4 regions of the Pseudomonas sp. LB3P58 genome follow, and region 2 is predicted to be linked to each of the others. Evidence: predicted binding sites of a transcription regulator. Region 2 holds the regulator's gene; each other region holds the start of a gene.

Region 1 (7,267 bases), 1.5 Mb from region 2:
CTTTCTTGCCACCGCACAGGCCTTCAGGGCCGGCTTCGGTGTAACGGAAGGTCTGACCGGCAACAGCGATGCGGTCGATCCAGGCCTTGAGTTGGGTCGGGATGGTGAAGTTGTACATCGGAGCTGCAATCACCACGGCATCGGCGGCGAGGAATTCGGCCAGGGTGGTGGCGCTCAGCTCGGCTTCGTGTTGCTGGGCGGCGTTACGCAGCTCAGCGGTGGTGCCGGCGGCAACCAGGGTCGTGGCGGAGAAATGGCTGATGGCATCGGCGGCCAGGTCGCGGTAGGTCACTACGGCAGTCGGCTCTGCGGTTTGCCAGGCTTTAACGACTTCGCTGCTCAGCTGACGGGAAGCCGAGTTGTCACCAAGAATGCTCGAATCGATATGCAGCAGTTTCATGTGGGATCTCCAGGTGAGGATCGCTATGAGGCGATCTGATGGGGAGAATCCTACAGGCGAAACCAATAGCTGATTAGACGGCAACAATGCGATAGTTCGTCCTACTGATAGAACAATCGAGCTCACACCATGCAAGACCTCAATGATCTCTACTACTTCGCCAAAGTGGTTGAAGCCGGTGGCTTCGCGGCGGCCGGGCGTTTGCTCGGAATTCCCAAGTCGCGATTGTCGCGGCGCATCGCCGAGCTGGAAGAGCGCCTCGGCGCGCGCTTGCTGCAACGCACCACCCGACAACTCAAGCTGACCGCCGTGGGCGAACGTTACCTGCGGCACTGTCAGGCGATGCTGCTGGAAGCTGAAATGGCCGATGAAGCCGTCGCCAGCATGTCCAGCGAACCTCGCGGGCGTTTGCGGGTGTCCTGCCCCGTCGGGTTGGCCCACGAAATTCTGCCGACAGTGATCAGCGACTTCCTTGAGAAGTATCCTCAGGTTCAACTGGAGGTCATGTTGCTCAACCGCCGCGTCGACCTGGTGACCGAGGGCGTCGATGTGGCGCTACGGGTGCGTGAGTTGGGGGATGAGGATCCGCTGCTGGTCACCCGACGTTTGCGCCAGGCGCAGATGGCGATGGTCGCCAGCCCCGGTTTTTTGCACGGGCGTGAAATCAACCACCCCGAAGACCTGAAAAACCTGCCCGTGCTCGGCGCCCTGGAAGCCGACCGCCTGGTGCATATCCGCCTGCTCGACCAACAGGGCAAAAGCTGCGATCTCACCCTCGAAGCGCGATTGGGCATCGATGACTTTATCGTGCGCAAGGCCTGCACTCTCGCCGGCCAGGGTTTTACCATGCTGCCGATGATGTATTGCGAGCAGGAACTGGAAAACGGCTCGCTGGTGCAGTTGTTGCCCGACTGGTCGTTGCCTGGCGGCTGGCTGCAAGCGGTCTACCCTCATCGACGCGGGGTGATGCCGGCCGTACGCGCCTGGCTCGACCATTTGATCGAATCATTCAATGCTTGTGGGGACCGACTGATATGAAGGCTGGACGTATGAGCGAAGAGGATGTCGCGCAATTCTGTCTCGCGCTGCCGGGTGCGCGGGAAGACTACAAGTGGGGTGGCGTACGGGTGTTTTCGATTGCAGGGAACAAGATGTTTGCCTTGCAGAACCTGCGGGGCGAATCCCTGGCCTTCAAGGTCGACAAGGACTTGTTTCTCGGTCATTGCGACCGCCCGGGAATCCGCCCGGCGCCGTATCTGGCGCGGGCTCAGTGGATCATCATGGAAACGCCCTACCCGTTGGGCCCTGAAGAGCTGCAAGGCTTGTTGCAGCGTTCCCATCAATTGGTGGTGAGCAAGTTGCCCAAGCGCACTCAGGTCGGACTGCTGCTTTAAAGCAGCGCGAACAGATGGGCCCCGAGAAACAGCTGGTCGATCCAGAACACCTGATGCATCAGCACGATGATCCAGAACACCAACTGATACGAGATCTTGCGCGTCTTGTGCCGAAACACCTGCTGGGCCAGTAAGGCGCCCGGCCAGCCGCCGGCGAGTTCCACCGCATGCAGCACGTTCTCGGGTGTGCGCCAATGGTCGGCGCGCGCCTTGCGTTTGTCGCTCCAGTACAGCAAGAACGCCAGCAGGCTGACGACCCCGTACGCCGCCAGGGGAATCACCGAAACCCCACGCAGCCACAACGACATCGAGCCAAACAGCGGCAGCGCGCACAGCACCGCAAACACCAACAGTTTCAGCTGAAGATTGCGGACCTCTCCAGCGGGTTTGCGTCCGGGGTTGTTGCGCGCGCTGGCGTCATTCATGGCTTGACCGCGGCCCAGTCAACCCAGCCAAACTGCCAGGTGGCCAGGATGACCAGGCCGAATACGATACGGTACCAGGCGAACGCGGCGTAGCTGTGGCTGGCGATGAACTTGAGCAAGCCCCTGACGGCAATCATTGCAAAGATGAACGCGGTCACGAAGCCGATCGCGAACACCGGAAAGTCCGACGGGACGAACAGGCTGCGGTATTTGTAGCCCGAGTAAACGGCCGCAGCGACCATGGTCGGCATCGCCAGAAAGAACGAGAACTCGGTAGCGGTCTTGCGCGACAGCCCGAACAACAAGCCACCAATGATCGTCGAGCCGGAACGCGAAGTACCGGGAATCATCGCCAGGCACTGGGCGAAGCCGACTTTCAGGGCATCTTTCCAGGTGATCTCATCAACGGTGTCGGCATGCACTTCATGCTGACGCTTTTCGGCCCACAACATGACGATCCCGCCCACAACCAACGCCGTCGCGACGGTGATCGGATTGAACAGGTATTTGTGGATCAAATCGGAAAAAATTACCCCCAGTACCACGGCCGGCATGAAGGCAATCAGCAGGTTTGCGGTAAAGCGGCGAGCGCCGGGCTGCGTTGGCAAACCGGTCACCACATCGATGATCTTGCGGCGGAACTCCCACACCACCGCCAGAATCGCCCCCAGCTGAATAATAATGTTGAAAGCGATGGCTCGCTCGCCACCGAAGTTGAGCAAATCCGCCACAATGATTTGGTGTCCGGTGCTGGAAATCGGCAAAAACTCCGTCAGCCCTTCCACAACGCCCAAAATCAATGCCTGTAAGGCCGTCCAAAGATCCATCAATCCCCCAAGAAGCGATGCGTCACGGCATGCCTCGTAAATATTTTTTCAGAACGTTGATTGCGGTCAGCGTCGCTGCTGCACCGCGCGCATAGAATCCAGACGGAACCATAAAAATTCCGTGAAAAATCAACTTGGATTCAGGTTTTTCCGCGCGGGGCCGAAATCCTATCAGACAAGTCTGATTAACGCTGCCGCGTTATTGGACTTGGGTCGGATATGACCGATTGGCAAAGTGTGGTTGGATGCTGGCGATCATTTATTACAAGAAAAAGAAACCGGAGTGACAGCGTTATGAACAGCTTGCGCAGTATGTCGATCAGCCGGCGTTTGTGGCTCATCTTGATCGTGGCCGTCCTGATGCTAATGACGTTGGGCGTCTTGATGCTCAAGCAGATTCACGATGACCTGTACCACGCCAAGGCTCAGAAAACCCAGCATGTGGTGCAAACCGCCAGTGGCATTCTGACCTATTACCACGACCTCGAAACCGCCGGCACGCTCACCCGCGATGCTGCACAGAAGCAGGCTCTGAGCGCCGTTCGCGGTCTGCGCTATGACCAGAACGACTACTTCTGGATCAATGACCTGACGCCGGTGATGATCATGCACCCGGCCAACCCGAAACTCGATGGCCAGAACCTCTCGGCGATCCGCGACCCGGACGGTTTTGCCCTGTTTAACGAAATGGTCGCCCTCGCCAAGTCCAAAGGTGCCGGCACCGTCGACTATCGCTGGCCGAAACCGGGCGCCAGTGCACCGGTAGAAAAAACCTCCTACATCAAACTCTTCGAGCCCTGGGGTTGGGTGATCGGTTCGGGCGTGTATATCGATGACATGCAGGCCGAGTTCTATGGCCAGGTCTGGAAGGCCTCGCTCGTTGGGCTGGTGATTGCCCTGATCATGGCGCTGCTGGTCATCCTGATTGCTCGCAGCATCGTGCGTCCACTGCAGGAAACCGTGAACGCCATGGCCAACATCGCCAGCGGCGAGAGCGACCTGACCCACAGCCTCGACACCCATGGCCAGGATGAAGTCACGCAACTGGCACACCACTTCAACGCCTTCACCGCCAAGCTGCGACTGGTGATCCGTGAACTGCAAGTGTCCGCCAGTGCCCTGGGCCAGTCTTCCAGCGAATTGGGCAACGACGCCGCCCAGGCCCAGCAACGCAGTCAGCAACAGTCCCAGCAAATGGAACTGGTGGCCACAGCCATCAATGAAGTGACGTATGGCGTGCACGACGTCGCGAAAAACGCCGAGCACGCCGCCAGCGAAATGCGCGATGCCGAGTCTCAGGCGCAGCAAGGCCAGGTCAACATCGATGGCAGCCTGCAACAGATCGACAAGCTGTCGTCGACCATCGATCAGGCGGTGGAAGTGATTCGCACCCTGGCCGCCGAAAGCACACAGATCGGCAGCGTCCTCGAAGTGATCCGCTCCATCGCCGAGCAAACCAACCTGCTGGCCCTCAACGCAGCCATCGAAGCCGCCCGGGCCGGTGAGCAAGGTCGAGGTTTTGCGGTGGTGGCCGATGAAGTGCGACTGCTGGCCCAGCGTACCCAGAAGTCCACGGCAGAGATCCAGTCGATGATCGAACGCCTGCAAAGCCACTCCGAAGCGGCGGTCAAAGTCATCGGCGACAGCAGCCGTGCATCGCAGTCGACCATCGAGCAGGCCGGTCTGGCCGGCGCAAGCCTGAATGCCATTGCCCAGGCGCTGCGCAACCTCAACGGGTTGAACGCTTCCATCGCCAGCGCAACCTTGCAACAGGCGCATGTGGTCGAGGACATCAACCAGAACGTCACCCAGGCGGCCGGTTTGTCCCACAGCACGGCGCTGGCGGCCGAACAGTCGAGCGTGGCCAGCGTTCATCTGAAGGAATTGAGTGAGCAATTGAACGGGCTGCTCAAGCAGTTCCGGGTGTAACGACAGCCCCTGCTACAAAGGGCGGCGCACGCCAGTTCTACTTGGCAGCGCCTGCCGTTACAATCCGCCCCCTCTTCGACTTCCCCCAAGGAACCTCCATGTCCGGGCTTGAACTGTTTGCCGCCGCCCTCGGTGTCATTGCCGTCTGGTTGACGGTCAAACAGAACCCCTGGTGCTGGCCGATCGGCCTGGTCATGGTGCTGCTTTATAGCTGGATCTTTTTTGAGGTGAAGCTCTACTCGGACATGCTCCTGCAGGTGATCTACGCCGCATTGCAGCTCTATGGCTGGTGGCAGTGGACGCATGCGGGGGGCGCGCACCATGGTCGGCAGGTCAGCCTGCTCGACGGTAAATCGGTCGCTATCAGTCTGGTCATTGGAGCGCTCGGCAGTCTGTTGCTGGGCGCTGCAATGGCGAACTGGACCGATGCCGCACAACCCTGGCTCGATGCGGCACTGACTGGCTTCAGCCTGGTGGCGCAGTTATGGATGGCGCAAAAACGCGTTCAATGCTGGCCGCTGTGGTTCACCCTGGATGTGATCTTCGTCGGGCTGTTTATCTACAAAGACCTGTACCTGACTGCTGGGCTCTACGCGCTGTTCGCCCTGATTGCTGTGCAAGGCTGGCGGGAATGGCGGGCCGATCCGGCGTTGCGCACATGAAAGTTCTGGTACTCACAGGCCCCGAGTCCAGTGGCAAGAGTTGGCTGGCAGCCGAGTTACAACAGCATTTCGGCGGGGTCCTGGTAGACGAATATGTACGCTGGTTCATCGAACAAAACCCACGAGACACCTGCCTGGCCGACATTCCGGAAATCGCCCGAGGGCAGCTGAAATGGGAGGATGAGGCACGCGCCCGGCAGCCGCATTTGCTGATTCTCGACACTCACTTGCTGAGCAACATCCTCTGGAGCCAGACCTTGTTTGGCGCTTGCCCGACGTGGATCGAGCAAGCATTGCTGGCACGGCACTACGACCTGCATTTGCTGCTGAGCCCTGAAACCGTGGCCTGGTATGACGATGGGCAGCGTTGCCAACCGCAATTGGCAGAACGCCAGGCGTTTTTCCAGGCCAGCCGACAATGGCTTGACCTGCACCGCCAGCCTTGCCAGGTGTTGCAAGGTGATTGGAAGCAGCGCAAGGATGCAGCATTCGAGGCTGTGACGCGCCTGCTAAAGACCTGACAGCGGTACCCCGCCCTGCCGAAAATGTCCATTCCTGAAACACCATCCCCTGCGCAAACCCGCGAATTGAAGCGGCTCAAGCACTCCTGCAAGAAAATGTTAAGCCACTGATACAACCTGCCTTCAGCGCCCTTAGCGAGCAATACCGCCAGCATGGACGGCGTTTTTGCGTGGTTCTGTCTCAGTGGCGTTACAAAACTTATTGACCACCTCGACAATTAAAGCCAACCAACTGTTTTCAAAAGAAAAACGAAAACCGGCACACCTTCTGCTCTCTTCCTCGCAACGCTGATAAGGGCCAGCGTTCCACTTACAGAAGGAATTGCCGCCGTGGGGAAACTTGAAAACAACATTTATAGCCTCCTGCTGATTGGATGCGCACTGGGCTCAAGTGTCTGCCTGCCTGTACACGCTGACAACGGCATCATCATTATCAAACGTGATGTCCAACCACGCATGGCAACGCGTGCGCCGATGATTCCCGACCCTAGCCCCACGACCGCCAATGCCAACCCGTCCAAACAAATCCTCAGTCAAACGAACGAGTTGAGCGACGGCGACTTTGCCGGTGTCGCCAGTGGTGCAGGCATCTCCCGCCTGATCACTCAAAACACCAACAACCTGGGCGGCAATATCAGCAACCAGACCCAGCTTTCCAACCTCCCCGCTGGACGTTCGGGAAATGCCGGCAACGGTATTGCCAACATGGTCAATTCAAGCGTCCAGCAAGGCCTGGGTGCTCTGAAAGTCATAACGGGAGACCGTTAAGATGAATCGTACGCTGCTGATAATCGCCATGTTTTGCAGTGCATCGACCTTCGCCCAATCCCCCGTCATCGATAACGCCAACATCGACGGTTCGGGCGCCCAGTACCAGGGCAACCTCGGGGTCAACCAGGCTGCCGGCGACCTGCAGCAGCAGGCGAACGCCCGGGCCATCGCCGTTGGCCATGGGGCCAGCGCGACCACACAGATTCGCCAACGGCTGCGTACGGTGGTCGACCCCAGGATCGATGCTCGATCCAGCATTCAAGGCGACTCCTTCAGCCACGGCACCGGCGTACTGGGCGTCAACCAGAGCGCGGGCGCCAGCAACCAGCAAGCCAATG
Region 2 (7,267 bases):
CAACCTGATCGGCGGCATGGCGGTCGGTATCTTCCAGCACGGCATGACCTTCGGCGATGCCGGTCGGGTGTACGCCTTGTTGACCATCGGTGACGGTTTGGTGGCGCAATTGCCATCACTGCTTTTATCTACAGCTGCAGCGATCATGGTGACCCGTGCTTCCGGTTCGGAAGACATGGGCAAGCAGATCAATCGCCAGATGTTCGCCTCGCCCAAAGCGTTGGCGGTAGCTGCTGGCCTGATGGCGGTCATGGGGCTGGTGCCCGGCATGCCGCACTTTTCCTTTCTCAGCATGGCAGCCCTGGCGGCTGGCGGCGCGTACCTGTTCTGGAAGAAGCAGAACGTGGTCAAGGTTCAGGCCCTGCAAGAGGTCAAGCGTCAGCAGGAACTGCTGCCATCACCGGCTCGCGCTCAGGAAACCAAGGAGCTTGGCTGGGACGACGTCACTCCGATCGACATGATCGGCCTGGAAGTCGGCTACCGGCTGATTCCGCTGGTGGACCGCAATCAGGGTGGTCAGTTGCTGGCGCGGATCAAGGGTGTGCGCAAGAAGCTGTCCCAGGACCTGGGCTTCCTGATGCCGACCGTGCATATCCGTGACAATCTTGACCTGGCGCCGAGTGCCTATCGCCTGACCCTGATGGGGGTGATCCTGGCCGAAGCGGAGATTTACCCGGACCGCGAACTGGCGATCAACCCGGGGCAGGTCTACGGTACGCTCAACGGCATTACCGCCAAAGATCCGGCTTTCGGTCTGGAGGCGGTCTGGATCGAAGTCAGCCAGCGTGCCCAGGCACAATCCCTCGGTTACACCGTGGTCGATGCCAGTACGGTAGTGGCAACCCACTTGAACCAGATTCTGTACAAGCACTCGAGCGAGTTGATCGGTCACGAAGAAGTACAGCAACTCATGCAATTGTTGGCCAAAAGCTCGCCAAAACTGGCCGAAGAGCTGGTGCCGGGTGTGGTGTCTCTGTCGCAGTTGCTCAAAGTATTGCAAGCCTTGCTGGCCGAACAGGTGCCAGTACGGGACATTCGCAGCATTGCCGAAGCTATCGCAAACAACGCCAGCAAGAGTCAAGATACTGCCGCGCTGGTGGCCGCGGTGCGTGTCGGCGTATCCCGCGCAATCGTCCAAAGCATTGTAGGGACTGAGTCGGAGCTGCCAGTTATCACGCTGGAGCCAAGGTTGGAACAAATATTGCTCAATAGTCTTCAGAAGGCAGGACAAGGCTCGGAAGAGGGCGTTCTGCTGGAGCCAAGCATGGCTGAGAAGCTGCAACGCTCGTTGATCGATGCGGCGCAGCGTCAGGAAATGCAAGGTCAGCCGGTGATTCTGCTGGTAGCCGGTCCGGTTCGCGCGATGCTGTCGCGATTCGGCCGATTGGCAGTCCCGGGTTTGCATGTGTTGGCTTACCAGGAAATTCCTGACAACAAGCAAGTGACCATCGTTGCGACAGTAGGGCCCAACGGCTGAGGTAGTGGTTTATGCAAGTTAAGCGTTTTTTCGCCGCCGATATGCGTCAGGCCATGAAACTGGTTCGTGATGAGCTGGGCGCTGATGCCGCCATCATTGGCAACCGCCGGATCGCCGGTGGTGTCGAGCTGACGGCTGCCCTGGATTACAAGTTGTCGGCGCTGGCTCCGCGCGTTCCGAACATGGAGCTCGAAGATGAACTGCGCAAGACCCAATCGCGGATCGTCACCGCCCAGGCTGAACTGAGCCTGCGCAGCGATGGCGAGAGCGATAAGTCCACCAATCGCCAATTGTTCGCCGGCTTGCCGCTGACCGCCGCCGAGCCACTGATCGAGCCGACCTACACCGAACCCCGCCGTCCTGCACCGGCTGCGGCACCTGCCTCCGGTGGCGTCGACCCACGGGCGTTCGACTCGATGCGTTTCGAACTCAACAGCCTGCGCGAACTGATGGAAGTGCAACTCGGCTCCCTGGCCTGGAATCAGCTGCAAGGCAGCCGTCCGGCCCAGGCCAATCTTTGGCGTCGCCTGCAACGCATCGGCCTGTCCGGCCCGTTGTCGCGCGATTTGCTGGCGCTGATTACCGATATTGAAGAACCTCGTCAGGCCTGGCGCATGTTGCTGGCACACCTGGCGCGGATGATCGCCACACCGGAAGTCGAGCCTCTGGAAGAGGGCGGCGTGATTGCCATGGTCGGCCCTGCCGGCATGGGCAAGACCACCACCCTGGCCAAGCTAGCGGCCCGTTACGTGCTCAAGTACGGCGCGCAGAATATCGCGCTGGTCAGCATGGACAGCTATCGAATTGGTGCTCAGGAACAACTCAAGACGTTGGGCCGGATCCTCAATGTGTCGGTGACGCATGTCGATCCGGGCCAATCGCTGGTGCAGGCGCTGGAGCCTTTGCTGCGCAAACGCGTGGTGCTGATCGATACCGCGGGCCTTCAGGCCAGCGATCCGGCACTGCGCATGCAGCTCGAAAGCCTGGCCGGTCGTGGCATCAAATCAAAAAATTACCTGGTCCTGGCAACCACCAGCCAGAAACAGGTTCTAACGGCCGCTTATCACAGTTACAAGCGTTGTGGGCTCGCTGGCTGCATCCTGACTAAACTGGATGAAACGGCAAGTCTGGGCGAGGTGTTGAGCCTGGCCATCAGTCATGAATTGCCGGTGGCCTACCTGACCGATGGCCCGCGGATTCCGGATGATTTGCATCTACCGCGTCGTCATCAGTTGGTCAGTCGCGCCGTCAGCGTGCAAATGCAAGAAGAACCCAGCGAAGAAGCCATGGCTGACATGTTCGCTGATATTTACCACAGCCCGACCAAGCAGGTTGGCTGAGGTATTAATGAACAGTTTTTGTACCTACATCGATGGTCTGCCATGCATTGTTCAGTTAGTGAACGCGCAGCCAGTAATGTGGCCTCCGTCTAAGTAAGACAAGGTAAAGAAAATTCATGGGCAGCATGCATCCCGTACAGGTGATCGCGGTGACCGGCGGCAAAGGTGGCGTCGGGAAGACTAACGTGTCAGTGAACTTGTCCCTGGCTCTAGCTGAGCTCGGCCGGCGCGTCATGCTGCTGGACGCTGATCTGGGGCTGGCGAACGTCGACGTCCTTCTGGGACTGACACCCAAACGTACTTTGGCCGACGTGATCGAAGGCCGCTGCGAGCTGCGCGACGTACTGTTGCAGGGCCCTGGCGGCATTCGCATCGTCCCGGCCGCGTCCGGCACACAGAGCATGGTTCATTTGAGCCCGGCGCAACACGCCGGCCTGATCCAGGCGTTCAGCGATATCGGCGACAACCTCGACGTGCTGGTGATCGACACCGCTGCGGGTATTGGTGAGTCGGTCGTCAGTTTCGTTCGCGCAGCGCAAGAAGTCTTGCTGGTGGTCTGCGACGAACCGACCTCGATCACAGATGCCTACGCACTGATCAAACTGCTGAACCGCGATTACGGCATGAACCGCTTCCGCGTCCTGGCCAACATGGCCCAGAGCCCGCAGGAAGGTCGCAACCTGTTCGCCAAGTTGACCAAGGTCACGGATCGCTTCCTTGACGTCGCCTTACAATACGTCGGCGCGGTGCCTTACGACGAAAGTGTGCGCAAGGCAGTGCAAAAGCAGCGCGCCGTCTACGAAGCCTTCCCTCGGTCCAAGTGCTCACTGGCGTTCAAGGCCATTGCACAGAAGGTCGATACCTGGCCGCTGCCTGCCAACCCGCGTGGGCACCTGGAGTTTTTCGTCGAGCGCCTCGTGCAACAAACCGCAGGACCTGTGCTATGACAGCCAGTGGCTACAACCTCTACAAGAAGTCGGCACGTGACGCGCAGTACGAGCTGATCGAGCGTTACGCGCCACTGGTTAAACGCATTGCCTACCACTTGCTGGCGCGTCTGCCAGCCAGTGTCCAGGTCGAAGACCTGATCCAGGCCGGGATGATCGGCCTGCTTGAAGTGTCGACCAAATACGACGCCAGCAAAGGCGCGAGTTTCGAGACGTACGCGGGCATACGAATCCGTGGCGCGATGCTCGATGAAGTACGCAAGGGGGACTGGGCGCCACGTTCGGTCCACCGCAATACCCGGATGGTCAGCGACGCAATTCGCTCTATTGAAGCTAAAACCGGCCGTGACGCTAAAGATCACGAGGTTGCGGCCGAACTCCAATTGAGTCTCGACGATTATTACGGGATTTTGAACGACACCCTGGGCAGCCGGCTATTCAGTTTCGACGATCTGTTGCAGGACGGCGAACACGAAGGGCTGCACGAGGATGGCGCCAGTGCTCATCTCGAGCCGTCACGCGATCTGGAAGATGAACGCTTCCAGGCGGCGCTGGCGGACGCGATTGCCAATTTGCCGGAGCGTGAGCGACTGGTGTTGGCGCTGTACTACGACGAAGAGTTGAATCTCAAGGAAATCGGTGAGGTCCTGGGGGTCAGCGAATCTCGGGTCAGCCAGTTACACAGCCAGTGCGCGGCCCGTTTGCGGGGGCGTTTGGGGGAGTGGCGAGCGCGCTGAAGGCAGTGTGGGGACACTGCGAACGCGGCGGGTGGGGTGTTGAACCGTACCGGTCCCGATCTGTTGTGCTCCAGACAGTCATTGAGTGCTTTGCCGGATTGATTGAAATGGCGCGTCCAGGTGCTGGGCGCGTTTAAGACTGCTTGGAGGTCGAATTGGACAAGAACATGAAAATCCTCATCGTTGATGACTTCTCAACGATGCGGCGGATCATTAAAAACCTGTTGCGTGACCTTGGGTTCACCAACACGGTCGAGGCCGACGATGGCACTACTGCCATTCCGGTTCTCAACAGCGGCAGCATCGACTTTCTGGTAACAGACTGGAACATGCCTGGCATGACCGGTATCGACCTGCTGCGCCACGTGCGTGCCGATGAAAAGCTCAAGCACCTGCCGGTGCTGATGGTGACCGCTGAAGCCAAGCGCGAGCAGATCATCGAGGCAGCCCAGGCCGGTGTTAACGGCTATGTGGTCAAGCCCTTCACGGCCCAGGCGTTAAAAGAAAAAATCGAGAAGATTTTCGAACGCATCGGTTGATGTGCGAAGCCACTGCGCCACGGGGGAGCTATGGAGCATAACGAGTCTTCACAGGGCGATTTCGAATCGACTCTGAAAAAACACGCGGTCGAACTGGTCGAAAGCCTTGAAAAAGGCAGGTTCGGCGACGCTGTGCAACTGATCCATGAGCTCAATCAGACCCGTGACCGTGGCCTGTATCAGGAAGTGGGCAAGCTCACTCGCGAGCTGCATAGCGCGATCGTCAATTTCCAGATTGACCCGCACATGCCGCAAGCCGAGGAAGTCTCGCAGATCACGGATGCCACCGAGCGTCTGGGTTATGTGGTCAAGCTGACCGAGGCGGCTGCCAACCGCACCATGGACCTGGTGGAAAACGCCACGCCGCTGGTCAACGGCCTGAGCAACGAAGCCCAGGCCTTGAGCACCGACTGGGGACGGTTCATGCGTCGCGAAGTCGGGGCTGAAGAGTTCCGCGAGCTGGCCCGGCGAGTCGACGGTTTCCTGACACGCAGCAGCGAAGACAATCGCGTTGTGTCGAGCAACCTCAACGACATTCTGCTCGCTCAGGATTACCAGGACCTCACCGGTCAGGTGATCAAGCGCGTGACCCAATTGGTCACCGAAGTTGAAAGCAACCTGCTCAAGCTCGTGCTTATGGCCAGTCAGGTGGACCGCTTTGCGGGCATCGAACATGACCGTGAAGCGATGCTGGCAGAAAAAGATCCGCAAAAACATCTCTCTCAGGGTGAAGGTCCGCAGATTCATGCCGATAAAAGAGAAGACGTTGTGTCCGGTCAGGACGATGTGGACGATTTGCTATCCAGTCTTGGATTTTAGGTTTTTAGGTTTTTAGACCTTTAGGAGCACCCCCTTAATGAGCTTCGGCGCCGATGAAGAGATCCTTCAGGATTTCCTGGTTGAGGCCGGCGAGATTCTAGAGCAACTGTCCGAACAGCTGGTCGAGCTTGAAAGCCGACCAGACGATGCGGACTTGCTCAATGCAATTTTTCGCGGTTTTCACACTGTAAAAGGAGGCGCCGGCTTCCTCCAGCTCAACGAGCTGGTGGAGTGCTGTCACATCGCCGAGAACGTGTTCGACATCCTGCGCAAGGGTGAACGTCGCGTCGACTCGGAACTGATGGACGTGGTTCTCGAAGCGCTGGATGCGGTGAACGGCATGTTTACCGAAGTCCGCGAACGCAGCCCGATCACGGCTGCCACGCCAGAATTGCTTGCGGCACTGGCCCGTCTGGCCGAGCCGCAAACCGCCGATGAAACGGCACCGGTCGCCGAGGTGGTGGAAGAACCTGCCGCCGAGAGCGAATCGGGTGACATCACCGATAACGAATTCGAACAACTGCTGGACTCGCTGAACGCCGTCAAGGCTCAGGCAGAAGCCCCGGCAGCTGTGCCAGCGCCGAGCAGCAATGCGGCGGCCAGCGACGAAATCACCGATGCCGAGTTCGAGTCGTTGCTCGATCAACTGCACGGTAAAGGCCAGTTCGCCGTCGATGCGGTAGCCCCGGCACCAGCCGCACCGGCTGCCCCGAAAGCGGCAGGCGACAGCTCCGATATCACTGACGACGAGTTCGAAGCACTGCTCGATCAGCTGCACGGCAAGGGCAACTTTGCCGTTGATGCGCTGGAATCGGCCATTGCTGCGGTCCCGGCCCCGGCTGCACCCACCGCTAAAGCGGCTGGCGGCGATCTGATCTCCGATCACGAGTTCGAATCGCTGCTCGACGAATTGCACGGCAAAGGCAAGTTCACCGAGGTTGGCACTGGTGCAGTGGTTTCTGCTCCTGTCGCCAAGGCGCCAGCACCGGCTGCGAAACCCGTTGCCAAAGCGCCCGAGCCTAAAGCCGAAGCGCCGAAGCCTGCCGCTGCTGCTGCACCGGCTCCGGCCCGTGCCCCGGCTGCGCCGCCACCGGAAAAACCGGCCAGCGAAGCCGAAACCACCGTGCGGGTCGATACCGCGCGTCTCGACGAAATCATGAACATGGTCGGCGAGTTGGTACTGGTGCGTAACCGCTTGGTCCGTCTGGGCCTCAACAGCGGCGACGAAGCCATGTCCAAAGCCGTGTCGAACCTCGACGTGGTCACGGCCGACCTGCAAACCGCGGTCATGAAGACCCGGATGCAACCGATCAAGAAGGTCTTCGGGCGCTTCCCGCGTCTGGTTCGCGACCTGGCTCGCCAGCTCAAGAAAGAGATCAACCTGGAACTGGTCGGCGAAGAAACCGAC
Region 3 (7,267 bases), 5.0 Mb from region 2:
GGTGGGCACTCTAAGGAGACTGCCGGTGACAAACCGGAGGAAGGTGGGGATGACGTCAAGTCATCATGGCCCTTACGGCCTGGGCTACACACGTGCTACAATGGTCGGTACAGAGGGTTGCCAAGCCGCGAGGTGGAGCTAATCCCAGAAAACCGATCGTAGTCCGGATCGCAGTCTGCAACTCGACTGCGTGAAGTCGGAATCGCTAGTAATCGCGAATCAGAATGTCGCGGTGAATACGTTCCCGGGCCTTGTACACACCGCCCGTCACACCATGGGAGTGGGTTGCACCAGAAGTAGCTAGTCTAACCTTCGGGAGGACGGTTACCACGGTGTGATTCATGACTGGGGTGAAGTCGTAACAAGGTAGCCGTAGGGGAACCTGCGGCTGGATCACCTCCTTAATCGACGACATCAGCTGCTCCATAAGCTCCCACACGAATTGCTTGATTCATTGAAGAAGACGATAAGAAGCAGCCCGAAATTGGGTCTGTAGCTCAGTTGGTTAGAGCGCACCCCTGATAAGGGTGAGGTCGGCAGTTCGAATCTGCCCAGACCCACCAATTTTGTGTGGGAACCTGTAGAAATACGGGGCCATAGCTCAGCTGGGAGAGCGCCTGCCTTGCACGCAGGAGGTCAACGGTTCGATCCCGTTTGGCTCCACCACTAACTGCTTCTGTATTGTAAAGCTTAGAAATGAGCATTCCATCGTGACGATGGTGAATGTTGATTTCTGATCTTTAAGATTAGATCGTTCTTTAAAAATTTGGGTATGTGATAGAAAGATAGACTGGACAGCACTTTCACTGGTGTTGTTACAGGCTAAGGTAAAATTTGTGAGTAATTGCGAATTTTCGGCGAATGTCGTCTTCACAGTATAACCAGATTGCTTGGGGTTATATGGTCAAGTGAAGAAGCGCATACGGTGGATGCCTTGGCAGTCAGAGGCGATGAAAGACGTGGTAGCCTGCGAAAAGCTTCGGGGAGTCGGCAAACAGACTTTGATCCGGAGATGTCTGAATGGGGGAACCCAGCCATCATAAGATGGTTATCTTAAGCTGAATACATAGGCTTAAGAGGCGAACCAGGGGAACTGAAACATCTAAGTACCCTGAGGAAAAGAAATCAACCGAGATTCCCTTAGTAGTGGCGAGCGAACGGGGACTAGCCCTTAAGTGGCTTTGAGATTAGCGGAACGCTCTGGAAAGTGCGGCCATAGTGGGTGATAGCCCTGTACGCGAAAATCTCTTAGTCATGAAATCGAGTAGGACGGAGCACGAGAAACTTTGTCTGAATATGGGGGGACCATCCTCCAAGGCTAAATACTACTGACTGACCGATAGTGAACTAGTACCGTGAGGGAAAGGCGAAAAGAACCCCGGAGAGGGGAGTGAAATAGATCCTGAAACCGTATGCGTACAAGCAGTGGGAGCCCACTTTGTTGGGTGACTGCGTACCTTTTGTATAATGGGTCAGCGACTTATTTTCAGTGGCGAGCTTAACCGAATAGGGGAGGCGTAGCGAAAGCGAGTCTTAATAGGGCGTCTAGTCGCTGGGAATAGACCCGAAACCGGGCGATCTATCCATGGGCAGGTTGAAGGTTGGGTAACACTAACTGGAGGACCGAACCGACTACCGTTGAAAAGTTAGCGGATGACCTGTGGATCGGAGTGAAAGGCTAATCAAGCTCGGAGATAGCTGGTTCTCCTCGAAAGCTATTTAGGTAGCGCCTCATGTATCACTGTAGGGGGTAGAGCACTGTTTCGGCTAGGGGGTCATCCCGACTTACCAAACCGATGCAAACTCCGAATACCTACAAGTGCCGAGCATGGGAGACACACGGCGGGTGCTAACGTCCGTCGTGAAAAGGGAAACAACCCAGACCGTCAGCTAAGGTCCCAAAGTTATGGTTAAGTGGGAAACGATGTGGGAAGGCTTAGACAGCTAGGAGGTTGGCTTAGAAGCAGCCACCCTTTAAAGAAAGCGTAATAGCTCACTAGTCGAGTCGGCCTGCGCGGAAGATGTAACGGGGCTCAAACCATACACCGAAGCTACGGGTATCACTTAGGTGATGCGGTAGAGGAGCGTTCTGTAAGCCTGTGAAGGTGAGTTGAGAAGCTTGCTGGAGGTATCAGAAGTGCGAATGCTGACATGAGTAACGACAATGGGTGTGAAAAACACCCACGCCGAAAGACCAAGGTTTCCTGCGCAACGTTAATCGACGCAGGGTTAGTCGGTCCCTAAGGCGAGGCTGAAAAGCGTAGTCGATGGAAAACAGGTTAATATTCCTGTACTTCTGGTTATTGCGATGGAGGGACGGAGAAGGCTAGGCCAGCTTGGCGTTGGTTGTCCAAGTTTAAGGTGGTAGGCTGGAATCTTAGGTAAATCCGGGATTCTAAGGCCGAGAGCTGATGACGAGTTACCCTTTGGGTGACGAAGTGGTTGATGCCATGCTTCCAAGAAAAGCTTCTAAGCTTCAGGTAACCAGGAACCGTACCCCAAACCGACACAGGTGGTTGGGTAGAGAATACCAAGGCGCTTGAGAGAACTCGGGTGAAGGAACTAGGCAAAATGGCACCGTAACTTCGGGAGAAGGTGCGCCGGTGAGGGTGAAGCATTTACTGCGTAAGCCCATGCCGGTCGAAGATACCAGGCCGCTGCGACTGTTTATTAAAAACACAGCACTCTGCAAACACGAAAGTGGACGTATAGGGTGTGACGCCTGCCCGGTGCCGGAAGGTTAATTGATGGGGTTAGCTAACGCGAAGCTCTTGATCGAAGCCCCGGTAAACGGCGGCCGTAACTATAACGGTCCTAAGGTAGCGAAATTCCTTGTCGGGTAAGTTCCGACCTGCACGAATGGCGTAACGATGGCGGCGCTGTCTCCACCCGAGACTCAGTGAAATTGAAATCGCTGTGAAGATGCAGTGTATCCGCGGCTAGACGGAAAGACCCCGTGAACCTTTACTATAGCTTTGCACTGGACTTTGAATTTGCTTGTGTAGGATAGGTGGGAGGCTTTGAAGCGTGGACGCCAGTTCGCGTGGAGCCAACCTTGAAATACCACCCTGGCAACTTTGAGGTTCTAACTCAGGTCCGTTATCCGGATCGAGGACAGTGTATGGTGGGTAGTTTGACTGGGGCGGTCTCCTCCTAAAGAGTAACGGAGGAGTACGAAGGTGCGCTCAGACCGGTCGGAAATCGGTCGTAGAGTATAAAGGCAAAAGCGCGCTTGACTGCGAGACAGACACGTCGAGCAGGTACGAAAGTAGGTCTTAGTGATCCGGTGGTTCTGTATGGAAGGGCCATCGCTCAACGGATAAAAGGTACTCCGGGGATAACAGGCTGATACCGCCCAAGAGTTCATATCGACGGCGGTGTTTGGCACCTCGATGTCGGCTCATCACATCCTGGGGCTGAAGCCGGTCCCAAGGGTATGGCTGTTCGCCATTTAAAGTGGTACGCGAGCTGGGTTTAGAACGTCGTGAGACAGTTCGGTCCCTATCTGCCGTGGACGTTTGAGATTTGAGAGGGGCTGCTCCTAGTACGAGAGGACCGGAGTGGACGAACCTCTGGTGTTCCGGTTGTCACGCCAGTGGCATTGCCGGGTAGCTATGTTCGGAATAGATAACCGCTGAAAGCATCTAAGCGGGAAACTAGCCTCAAGATGAGATCTCACTGGGACCTTGAGTCCCCTGAAGGGCCGTCGAAGACTACGACGTTGATAGGTTGGGTGTGTAAGCGCTGTGAGGCGTTGAGCTAACCAATACTAATTGCCCGTGAGGCTTGACCATATAACACCCAAGCAATTTGATGCTCCTAGTTGAAGAAACGAAAGAGGCCAGATTGCGGTGTGTGAAGACGAAACGAACCGAAAGTTCGAGATACTCACAAAACACCTGCTGTCACATACCCAATTTGCTGAAGCGAGACCAACAGGTCGCGACTCAGTACCCGAATTTCTTGACGACCATAGAGCATTGGAACCACCTGATCCCATCCCGAACTCAGCAGTGAAACGATGCATCGCCGATGGTAGTGTGGGGTTTCCCCATGTGAGAGTAGGTCATCGTCAAGATTAAATTCCGAAACCCCTATCTGCGTATGCAGGTAGGGGTTTTGTTTTAGTAGAAGTCACCAGTTTTGCTGGCACGTTACGCTGTAACGGGCTGGTCACAGAATTTCTTGACGACCATAGAGCATTGGAACCACCTGATCCCATCCCGAACTCAGCAGTGAAACGATGCATCGCCGATGGTAGTGTGGGGTTTCCCCATGTGAGAGTAGGTCATCGTCAAGATTAAATTCCGAAACCCCTATCTGCGTATGCAGGTAGGGGTTTTGTCGTTCTGGGTTCGCTAAACGCTCAAAAGGGCAATCAGCTGTAAATGGGCGAGATGCAGCACCTGCTGATGCGGTTCACCGCGCCGTTTCAGCGACAGGTTATCTACAGGCATCAGCGATACCGCGCGTCGGCCGCGTAGCGCTCCACTGAACGCAGAGACAAACCCATTTGCTCGGCGCTTTCCAGCAACTCAAGCACTAATTCCCGCGCTTCGACATTCCGAGTTTTGGACTCGGGTAAATGGGCGATGATTCCAGGCGGGCGCGTTCGTTTTTTCACGGCGCTAATGGTCGATCACCAGACCACAGGCAATCCTTCACAGAAAGGCGCGGGGAATTTGTAACTGCCGCACGAACAACCGTCATCACAAAGGGGCTGATCAGGCGCTCTGGCACGCCGTTCGGCGGGTATCTGATACGAATACCGACCATTTCGTACAAACGCCTAAGTTTTCTCCGGTTTGTGCCGACAGCCTGATGAGACATGCGTGCACCAAAGTAGAGCGGCCCCAGAGCCCTGCCTGCGCTGTTACTTGGAATGTTGCAACCCGGAACGCATCCCCACTTTTTGCATAAGAAGTCCCATGAAATGAATCTCAAATTCAGCCATAAAATCCTTCTGGCCGCCTCCGGCGTCGTGGTGCTGGCTTTTGCGTTGTTCACTTTGTACAACGACTATCTGCAGCGAAACACCATCCGTCAAAACCTTGAATCCAGCGTCCAGCAGGCCGGCGATCTGACCGCCAGCAGCGTGCAGAACTGGATGAGCGGCCGTGTGCTGGTACTGGAAAACCTCGCGCAAAACGTCGCCCATCAAGGTGCCAATGCCGACCTCCCGGGGCTGGTCAGTCAACCGGCCCTGACCTCGAACTTCCAGTTCACCTACGTGGGCCAGGCCAACGGCGTGTTTACTCAGCGCCCGGACGCGAAGATGCCTGACGGTTACGATCCGCGTCAGCGTCCCTGGTACAAACAGGCTGTGGCTGCCGACAAGACCATGCTGACCCCGCCTTACATGGCTGCCGTCGGTGGCCTGGTGGTGACCATCGCCCTGCCGGTGAAAAAGAACGGCGAGTTACTCGGTGTGGTCGGTGGTGACCTGAGCCTGGAAACGCTGGTGAAGATCATTAACTCGGTGGATTTCGGTGGCATCGGCCACGCATTCCTGGTCAGCGCCGACGGTCAGGTGATCGTCAGCCCGGACAAAGACCAAGTGATGAAAAACCTGAAGGACATCTACCCGAACGCCGGGGTGCGCATCGAGAAGGGCAATCAGGAAGTCACCCTGAACAAGCAGGACCGCATCCTTTCGTTTACTCCGGTCAGTGGTTTGCCGAATGCCGAGTGGTACATCGGTCTGTCGATCGACAAGGACAAGGCCTACGCGCCACTCAGCCAGTTCCGCACTTCTGCGCTGATCGCGATGTTCATCGCCGTGACGGCCATTGCCGTGCTGCTGAGCCTGCTGATCAACGTGCTGATGCGTCCGCTGACCACCATGAGCCGTGCGATGCAGGACATCGCTCAAGGCGAGGGCGACCTGACCCGGCGTCTGGTTGTGGAAAGCAAAGACGAGTTCGGTGAGCTTGGTGGTTCGTTCAATCAGTTCGTGGAGCGAATTCACGCGTCGATTTCCGAAGTGTCGTCGGCCACCCGCCAGGTTCACGACCTGTCGCAGCGGGTGATGGCTTCGTCCAACGCCTCGATCGTCGGTTCCGACGAGCAAAGCGCCCGCACCAACAGTGTGGCCGCGGCGATCAACCAGTTGGGCGCCGCCACCCAGGAAATCGCCCGCAACGCCGCCGATGCTTCCCAACACGCCAGCGGCGCGAGCGAGCAGGCCGATGACGGTCGTCAGGTGGTGGAGAAAACCATTCTGGCGATGACCGAGTTGTCGCAGAAAATCAGCCTGTCCTGCACGCAGATCGAAACCCTGAATGCCAGCACCGACAACATCGGGCACATTCTGGATGTGATCAAAGGCATCTCCCAGCAGACCAACTTGCTCGCGCTCAACGCGGCCATCGAAGCGGCCCGCGCTGGTGAAGCCGGTCGTGGTTTTGCGGTGGTGGCGGACGAGGTGCGTAACCTCGCTCACCGTACTCAGGAATCGGCGGAGGAGATCCACAAGATGATCACCTCGCTGCAGATCGGTTCTCGTGAAGCGGTGACCACCATGAACGCCAGTCAGGTCTCCAGCGAGCAGAGCGTCGAAGTGGCGAACCAGGCCGGTCTGCGACTGGTCAGCGTGACCCAGCGCATCGGCGAAATCGACGGTATGAACCAGTCGGTGGCCGCGGCGACCGAAGAGCAGACGGCGGTTGTGGAAACCCTCAACGTCGACGTTAACCAGATCAACCTGCTGAACCAGCAAAGCGTGGCCAACCTCAATGAAACGTTGAAGGATTGCGATGCGTTGTCCCTGCAGGCGAACCGGTTGAAGCAGTTGGTTGATAGCTTCAAGATCTGATCAAACGATGTAAAAGAAGCCCGCTGTGGAGTGATCCACAGCGGGCTTTTTCATGCCTTACGCAAACAGCTTCTGCACATTATTCATCGAGTCATCGGCAAAACCCTGCACGAAATCCGTGAACCCCGGCAACGCCTCCGCGCCGCCCTGTGCGGGTTCGGCGATGATGGTCCAGGTCGCTCGGGATTTGCCCGCGCCCAACGGTTCAACACTCATCGCCGCCCACAAATTGGCCACGCCCAAGGTGTTGTAAATTGTGGTCCAGGTCATGTTCAGCGCCTGGTCATCCCGGGAGTTGAGTTGCTCGACCACCAGGTTGCCGTCCTTGAAGAATTTCTTGCGCAGGGACGACACGCCTTCACCGGTCATCTCGATGTGCGACAGCGCCGGAATGAATTGATCGAAGCCGGCAAAGTTACCGACCACCGCCCAGACCTTCTTGGCATCGGCCGG
Region 4 (7,267 bases), 3.7 Mb from region 2:
GCTGTCGAGTGAAACGAGGCTGCGATCTTTTGATCTTCAGCAACTAAAAAGCCCCGCCCCTCGAAAGAGGAGCGGGGCTTTTTATTGCACTTAATTAAGTTATTGCGATGTCACCGCTGCCATCGCCAAGATCGCAGCCTCGTTTCACTCGACAGCTCCTACTCTTCGCCCATCTGAGATTGCAGATAGTTCTCAAGACCGACTTTATCGATCAGACCCAGTTGGGTTTCCAGCCAGTCGATATGTTCTTCTTCGGATTCAAGAATATCTTCAAGCAGTTCACGGCTACCAAAGTCGCCAACGGTTTCGCAATGAGCGATAGCCACTTTGAGATCCGCATGACCGGTGCGTTCGATACGCAGGTCGCACTCAAGCATTTCCTTGGTGTGTTCGCCGATCTGCAGCTTGCCCAGGTCCTGGACGTTCGGCAGGCCTTCAAGGAACAGGATGCGCTTGATCAACTTATCCGCGTGCTTCATCTCGTCGATGGATTCGTGGTATTCGTGCTTGCCGAGCTTGTTCAGGCCCCAATCTTCGTACATGCGTGCATGCAGGAAGTATTGATTGATCGCGACCAGCTCATTGGCAAGGATCTTGTTGAGATGCTGGATGACTGTAACGTCGCCTTTCATGATGGGGTCCTGCCCTAAGTAGCTGTCTATAAGGCTGAGTTTGAGCCGCGTAATTAAGAGTGTCAAACCTAAGTTATTGAAACTTAAGTGAAAATTAATCTGAATAAGAATGTTTGTGTTCCGCGTCTAGAGCGTAAGCGATTGATTTTCAGACATAAAAAAACCGGACATCAAGTCCGGTTCTTTGAAATACGTTACTTACGCGGCAGTAAATTCTACAGGGTAGGGAATCGCGGCCTGGGCCGATTGCAATTTGGTCAGGGTTTCGCGGACCACTTCCTTGGCAAGGCAGGCACATTTACCGCATTGGCTAGCTACGCCGGTGGCCTGACGGACTTCCTTATAGCTGCAGCAACCTTCATAGATCGCTTCGCGGATTTGACCGTCGGTGACGCCAGTGCAGAGGCAAACATACATAAGTGAAAACCGTCGCTGGTTGTGACTCAATTGCGATGGATCTTAATGTTAACGAGAATGATTGTCAAAGTGGTTTCTGAAAGCTTTGCTCAGGGCTGACGAACGGTTTCCCCTCAGCGTCGATCACGAGGAAAACCTGTCGATAGCATTTCCCCTGACAAAAAAACCGTTAAGGACAGGGCAAAAACGCAGTGTATGATGGCCGGTCCTTATGAAGCGGGTTCGTGTCACAGGGCTGTCGCCTGAAGGTGGCAGGCTGGCGCAAACCCGGAACTTCACGTTTTTACACCAGGAGATATCCAATGAGCGTACTCGTAGGCAAACAAGCCCCAGACTTCACCGTACCGGCCGTACTCGGCAATGGCGAAATCGTAGACAGCTTCACCCTGTCGTCGGCCATCAAAGGCAAATACGGCCTGGTGTTCTTCTACCCACTGGACTTCACCTTCGTTTGCCCGTCCGAGCTGATCGCTCTGGACAACCGCATGTCTGACTTCAAGGCACGCAACGTTGAAGTGATCGCCGTTTCGATCGACTCGCACTTCACCCACAACGCCTGGCGCAACACCCCGGTCAACAATGGTGGTATCGGCCAGGTCCGTTACACCATGGCTGCCGATATCAAGCAGGAAATCATGAAGGCTTACGACGTTCAGTCCGCTGACGGCGTAGCTTTCCGTGGTGCGTTCCTGATCGACGACAAAGGCGTTGTCCGCTCGCAGATCATCAACGACCTGCCGCTGGGCCGTAACATCGAAGAGCTGGTTCGTCTGGTCGACGCTCTGCAATTCCACGAAGAGCACGGTGAAGTTTGCCCTGCCAACTGGAAAAAAGGCGACAAAGGCATGACCGCTTCGACCGAAGGCGTCGCGGCTTACCTGACCGAGCACGCTGCTGCGCTGTAAGGCACGTTTGAGGCATAAAAAAACCGGCCGTTGAGGCCGGTTTTTTTATGGGCGGGATAAACCCAACGATCAGTCGTTGTAGTCTTCCCAGCCGCCCATTTGTTTCCAGCGATTGACGATGCCGCAGAACAACTCGGCCGTCTTCTCGGTGTCGTAGCGAGCCGAGTGGGCCTCACGACCGTCGAAGTCGATGTCGGCTGCCGAACAGGCCTTGGCCAGTACGGTTTGGCCGTAAGCCAGACCGGCCAGGGTCGCGGTATCGAAGCTCGAGAACGGATGAAACGGGTTACGCTTCATGTCCAGGCGTGCGACAGCGGCGTTGAGGAAACCCAGATCGAAGCTGCTGTTGTGCCCGACCAGAATCGCCCGTTTGCAACCGTTGGCTTTCAGGGCCTTGCGGATGCCGCGGAAGATGTCGGTCAGCGCTGCTTCTTCACTCACTGCCATGCGCAGCGGGTGATCGAGTTTGATCCCGGTAAATTCCAGAGCGGCTGCTTCGATGTTCGCGCCTTCAAAAGGCTCTACGCGAAAGAAGTAGGTGTGGTCGGGGTACACAAACCCTTTTTCATCCATGCCGATGGTGGTTGCGGCGATTTCCAGCAAGGCGTCAGTGGCAGAGTTGAAACCACCGGTTTCAACGTCGACAACGACTGGCAGGTATCCACGGAAGCGCTCAGCCATCGGGTGGCGCGAACCACCTCCGCCGCCTTGACCGTCCTGTTCGTCGTCGAAATGGTCTTCACTCACGCGTGTTCCTCCAGCAGGCGCCAGCGCAGTTTTTCACCGGCGCGCAGCGGGATTACGGTCAGCTCGCCAAATGGCAGGCTGGTTGGGGCGGTCCACTCTTCGCGGACCAGGGTGATGCGATCGGTGTTCACCGGCAGGCCGTAGAAACGAGGGCCGTTCAGGCTGGCGAAGGCTTCGAGCTTGTCCAGCGCGTTGCGCTGTTCGAAGGCTTCGGCATACATCTCGATCGCTGCATAAGCGGTGTAGCAACCGGCACAGCCGCAAGCGGCTTCTTTGGCGTGCTGGGCATGGGGCGCCGAGTCGGTGCCGAGGAAGAACTTGTCGCTGCCGCTGGTGGCGGCGTCGAGCAGGGCTTCCTGATGGGTGTTGCGCTTGAGGATCGGCAGGCAATAGAAGTGCGGCCGAATCCCGCCCACCAGCATGTGGTTGCGGTTGTACAGCAGGTGATGCGCGGTGATGGTCGCGCCAACATTGGCCGAAGCCTCGTTGACGAACTGCACGGCGTCAGCGGTGGTGATGTGTTCGAACACCACTTTGAGGCTCGGGAAGCGCTCGACCACACGACGCATGTGCTCATCGATGAAGAATTTTTCGCGATCGAACACGTCGACATCGCCACGGGTGACTTCACCGTGAACCAGCAAGGGCATCCCGACTTCGGCCATGGCCTCAAGTGCAGGGAAAATCTTGTCGATGCTGGTGACACCAGAGTCCGAGTTGGTGGTCGCGCCGGCCGGGTACAGCTTGGCGGCGTGAATGAAGCCGCTGGCCTTGGCCTCGCGAATTTCTTCGGGCTGGGTGCGGTCGGTCAGGTACAGCACCATCAACGGTTCGAAGCGGCTGCCGGCCGGGCGTGCAGCGAGAATCCGCTGGCGATAGCCGTCGGCTTCAGCGGTGTTACGCACCGGAGGTACCAGGTTGGGCATGATGATGGCGCGACCAAAGGTGCGCGCGACATCCGCGACTGTATTGGGCAACACAGCACCATCGCGAAGATGAATATGCCAGTCGTCGGGACGCAGCAGGGTCAGGCGGTCGGACATGAGGGGATTCCAGGCGGGTCAAACTGAGGGGAATGCTACCGGAAAAGACTCTTCCAGGCACTCGCTATCAAGTTTTGCTGGAAGCTTCCGATATCCAACAGGTATGCCGTAAACATCTGTGTGTCGGTCTTTTTGTTGTAGAAGCCAGTGGAGCCTCCCGTGCGCCAGCGTTATTTAGCCTTGCTCAGCGTGTTTGCCAGCCTTCCTGCGATGGCGCTCACTTTCCAGACCCGTCTGGAGAGCATCGAGTGGACGGTCGAAGGAGACAAGTTCGAGTGCCGCCTGACTCAGCCCATCACCGATTTTGGTTCGGGCGAATTCGTGCGTCGCGCTGGCGAGCAAGCGACGTTCCGTCTGAAGGCCTATAACTCAATGATCGGCGGCGGTTCGGCCACCTTGCTGGCGGCGGCTGCACCCTGGCAGCCGGGGCGTGGCGACATTAACCTCGGTTCTGTACGAATCGGCAGCGGCAATGTGTTGTTCAACAGTTCGCAAGTTCAGGCTGGCCGCTTGCTCAGTGGCCTGATGGATGGTCGCAGTCCGGTCGTTCGACATTACTCGGGCGATGGCCGGGTGTCGGAAGTGCGTCTGTTGCCAGTCAAGTTCAGCCAGGCGTTTAACGATTATCAGGGCTGCGTGGCGAAGCTGCTGCCGAAGAATTTCGAGCAGGTTAAACAATCGCAGATCGGCTTCCCTGGCGAAGGCATCGATCTCGACGCGCAGGCCAAGGCGCAATTACAAGTGATGCTGGAGTTCATGAAGGCCGACCCGACGGTCAACCACATCGAACTCGATGGCCACTCCGATAACAGCGGCAACCGCCTGACCAATCGTGATTTGTCGCGGCGTCGGGCCTTGGCCGTCATGGAGTTCTTCAAGGCCAACGGTGTTCAGGAGTCACAAATCACTGTGCGCTTTCACGGCGAGCGTTATCCATTGGCGCCCAATACCAATTCCGCCAACCGGGCGAAGAACCGTCGGGTCAATGTGCAACTCGCGCGTGTTGCGCCCACCGAAAAGCCGGCCCCTCAGGCCACTGTATCGGCGAGTGCCGCGTCGACCTCCTGAACCCGCTGTTATCGTCGCTCACTCGACATAATCTGTCGCTTCGTCGTCATAAGCTGTCGCGCCTCTGTAAATTATCCTGCATGAGCGGTAGACTTGACGGCTTTCCGTAGAACCCCGTGGAGTGATGGCATGGCGGACGTAAACAAGGTCGTTCTGGCGTATTCCGGCGGCCTGGACACTTCGGTGATCCTCAAGTGGCTGCAGGATACTTATAACTGTGAAGTCGTGACCTTCACCGCTGACCTGGGTCAGGGCGAAGAGGTCGAACCTGCACGCGCCAAGGCACAGGCCATGGGCGTGAAAGAGATCTACATCGACGACTTGCGCGAAGAATTCGTGCGCGATTTCGTTTTCCCGATGTTCCGCGCCAACACCGTTTACGAAGGCGAGTACCTGCTGGGTACTTCCATCGCTCGTCCGTTGATCGCCAAGCGCTTGATCGAAATCGCCAACGAAACCGGTGCTGACGCCATTTCCCACGGCGCCACCGGCAAGGGCAACGACCAGGTTCGTTTCGAACTGGGCGCCTACGCCTTGAAGCCAGGCGTGAAAGTGATTGCTCCGTGGCGCGAATGGGATCTGCTCTCCCGTGAAAAGCTGATGGATTATGCTGAAAAGCACAACATCCCGATCGAGCGTCACGGCAAGAAAAAATCCCCGTACTCGATGGATGCCAACCTGCTGCACATCTCCTATGAAGGCGGCGTGCTGGAAGACACCTGGACCGAGCACGAAGAAGACATGTGGAAATGGACCGTCTCCCCGGAGAAGGCTCCAGATAAAGCGCAATACCTGGAACTGACCTACCGCAACGGCGACATCGTCGCACTGGACGGCGTCGAAATGACCCCGGCCACCGTGCTGGCGACCCTGAACCGTATCGGTGGCGAACACGGTATCGGCCGTCTCGACATCGTCGAGAACCGTTACGTGGGCATGAAGTCCCGTGGCTGCTACGAAACCCCTGGCGGCACCATCATGCTGCGCGCTCACCGTGCGATCGAATCGATCACCCTGGACCGCGAAGTGGCTCACCTCAAAGACGAGCTGATGCCTAAATACGCCAGCCTGATCTACACCGGTTACTGGTGGAGCCCTGAGCGTCTGATGCTGCAACAGATGATCGACGCGTCCCAGGCCCACGTGAACGGCGTTGTGCGCCTGAAGCTGTACAAGGGCAACGTGATCGTCACCGGTCGCAAGTCTGACGAATCGTTGTTCGATGCCAACATCGCGACCTTCGAAGAAGATGGCGGCGCCTACAACCAGGCCGACGCGGCGGGCTTCATCAAGCTCAACGCCTTGCGCATGCGTATTGCGGCGAACAAAGGCCGGAAGCTTTTCTGAGATCTTTGAAACCGTAGTGGAACGACCGTAGTGGAACCACGGTAATAGAGTTGTGGCCTTGTCGGTGACAAGGCCACAATTTCTGAATAGGGGGGAGTTTTCCTGCCGGACATCGTGTTATCAGCGCTCTTTTTGTATCTGTAATACCTTCCTTCTGTTTCCTCTCTCTGAATGCTCTTCAAGCGTTACCTGCTGCGTGTCAGGTAAAAAGAGTGATCAAGAATCGTCAGACCGCGTGAATTCAAATTGTAAGCAATGCAAAGCGTTGGGCTGCTGCGATTCTTTGCCTGTTTTGATTGCTTGCTTGCGCTTTCCTTCAGTAATGCCTCCGAATCGGTACAGGTGAGAAATACGATCACTTGTGCTGGGCTTCCCTGTGGGTGCCGGTTTTTTTCAATCCATGCACCGAATTCCATTTTCTTGTTTAGCCACCGCGCATCGACGATGTGCAGGTTTTTTAACTGCTCGGCCAGGCAAACGTGCTGTAGAGCCGAGAGGCCCGTTTGAATACCGATCCGGACGGGAGGGTCCTTCAGGTTATCGGGCTGCTGACCGCGTTCAGCGTTGTCCATCACTTTTATAAAATGCTTTCCCTTGCCGAAATCGGAGGGCGCGTACAGCGACCGGTAGTTGAAGTTGAGTGTGGCGAAGAAAAGAAAAAGTAAATAAAAAGGGAAGCTGATCAGGAACCAGACATAGAGCTCCCGCTCCTTATTGTCGAGAAAGGGCAGTGAGACGGCGGCCGATGTTTCAGAAATAGCGGCAAATATTGCAATAACTGTCATGGGGTTGATGATTTTTTTCTTTGATTTGTTCATGTTTTTTGCTCATTGGAATATTGTCTTTTCTCGGTTGGTTGATGTTATTGGTTTTGATTTTAATAACTAAGTGGTCGGTGTTTATATTTGTGCAGCACTCCTTTTGAGTTTTAGGTTTCGAAGGTTTGATAGTAACGGTATTGAGCGTTCGGCGGGTACCTCTGTTGTTTGGGTTTTAGGTGGTGATGGGTTGAGTTTGTTGTTGAAGTGTTGCTTGGTGTGATTTTTTATTACATTCTGATGTGCGATGTTTGTGGTGTGGGGTTTCAAGTGGTAAATATCAGTTACTT

The links. Region 2 encodes FliA, which starts transcription of late flagellar genes. Its sites were predicted from a motif close to CTAAAGTTTNNNNNNNNNNNGCCGNTAA; they were not measured.
Region 1: ACYZTZ_RS12160 (methyl-accepting chemotaxis protein) is a predicted target of FliA. The motif match lies at 3,186-3,213, and genes of this name have one in related genera.
Region 3: ACYZTZ_RS28740 (methyl-accepting chemotaxis protein) is a predicted target of FliA. The motif match lies at 4,790-4,817, and genes of this name have one in related genera.
Region 4: ACYZTZ_RS22210 (flagellar protein MotY) is a predicted target of FliA. The motif match lies at 3,811-3,838, and genes of this name have one in related genera.

Annotation. Positions count from the first base shown of each region.
Region 1 covers NZ_JBUBVE010000001.1:2,579,858-2,587,124, reverse strand. The annotation lists gene ACYZTZ_RS12185 (FMN-dependent NADH-azoreductase) at 1-400, opposite strand, end outside; gene ACYZTZ_RS12180 (LysR substrate-binding domain-containing protein) at 530-1,438, shown strand; gene ACYZTZ_RS12175 (MmcQ/YjbR family DNA-binding protein) at 1,435-1,794, shown strand; gene ACYZTZ_RS12170 (DUF1294 domain-containing protein) at 1,791-2,219, opposite strand; gene ACYZTZ_RS12165 (undecaprenyl-diphosphate phosphatase) at 2,216-3,046, opposite strand; gene ACYZTZ_RS12160 (methyl-accepting chemotaxis protein) at 3,341-4,975, shown strand; gene pnuC (nicotinamide riboside transporter PnuC) at 5,074-5,637, shown strand; gene ACYZTZ_RS12150 (AAA family ATPase) at 5,634-6,158, shown strand; gene ACYZTZ_RS12145 (hypothetical protein) at 6,489-6,926, shown strand; gene ACYZTZ_RS12140 (adhesin) at 6,928-7,267, shown strand, end outside.
Region 2 covers NZ_JBUBVE010000001.1:1,106,417-1,113,683, forward strand. The annotation lists gene flhA (flagellar biosynthesis protein FlhA) at 1-1,477, shown strand, start outside; gene flhF (flagellar biosynthesis protein FlhF) at 1,489-2,817, shown strand; gene fleN (flagellar synthesis regulator FleN) at 2,934-3,764, shown strand; gene fliA (RNA polymerase sigma factor FliA) at 3,761-4,501, shown strand; gene ACYZTZ_RS05165 (chemotaxis response regulator CheY) at 4,669-5,040, shown strand; gene ACYZTZ_RS05170 (protein phosphatase CheZ) at 5,071-5,859, shown strand; gene ACYZTZ_RS05175 (chemotaxis protein CheA) at 5,897-7,267, shown strand, end outside.
Region 3 covers NZ_JBUBVE010000001.1:6,140,935-6,148,201, forward strand. The annotation lists rRNA gene ACYZTZ_RS28705 (16S ribosomal RNA) at 1-404, shown strand, start outside; tRNA gene ACYZTZ_RS28710 (tRNA-Ile) at 487-563, shown strand; tRNA gene ACYZTZ_RS28715 (tRNA-Ala) at 591-666, shown strand; rRNA gene ACYZTZ_RS28720 (23S ribosomal RNA) at 903-3,794, shown strand; rRNA gene rrf (5S ribosomal RNA) at 3,963-4,078, shown strand; rRNA gene rrf (5S ribosomal RNA) at 4,185-4,300, shown strand; partial or broken gene ACYZTZ_RS28735 (sigma-70 family RNA polymerase sigma factor) at 4,457-4,697, opposite strand; gene ACYZTZ_RS28740 (methyl-accepting chemotaxis protein) at 4,934-6,814, shown strand; gene ACYZTZ_RS28745 (SRPBCC family protein) at 6,872-7,267, opposite strand, start outside.
Region 4 covers NZ_JBUBVE010000001.1:4,770,852-4,778,118, reverse strand. The annotation lists gene bfr (bacterioferritin) at 159-632, opposite strand; gene ACYZTZ_RS22230 (bacterioferritin-associated ferredoxin) at 831-1,049, opposite strand; gene ACYZTZ_RS22225 (peroxiredoxin) at 1,352-1,954, shown strand; gene rnt (ribonuclease T) at 2,024-2,701, opposite strand; gene pyrC (dihydroorotase) at 2,698-3,744, opposite strand; gene ACYZTZ_RS22210 (flagellar protein MotY) at 3,904-4,812, shown strand; gene ACYZTZ_RS22205 (argininosuccinate synthase) at 4,942-6,159, shown strand; gene ACYZTZ_RS22200 (hypothetical protein) at 6,345-6,977, opposite strand.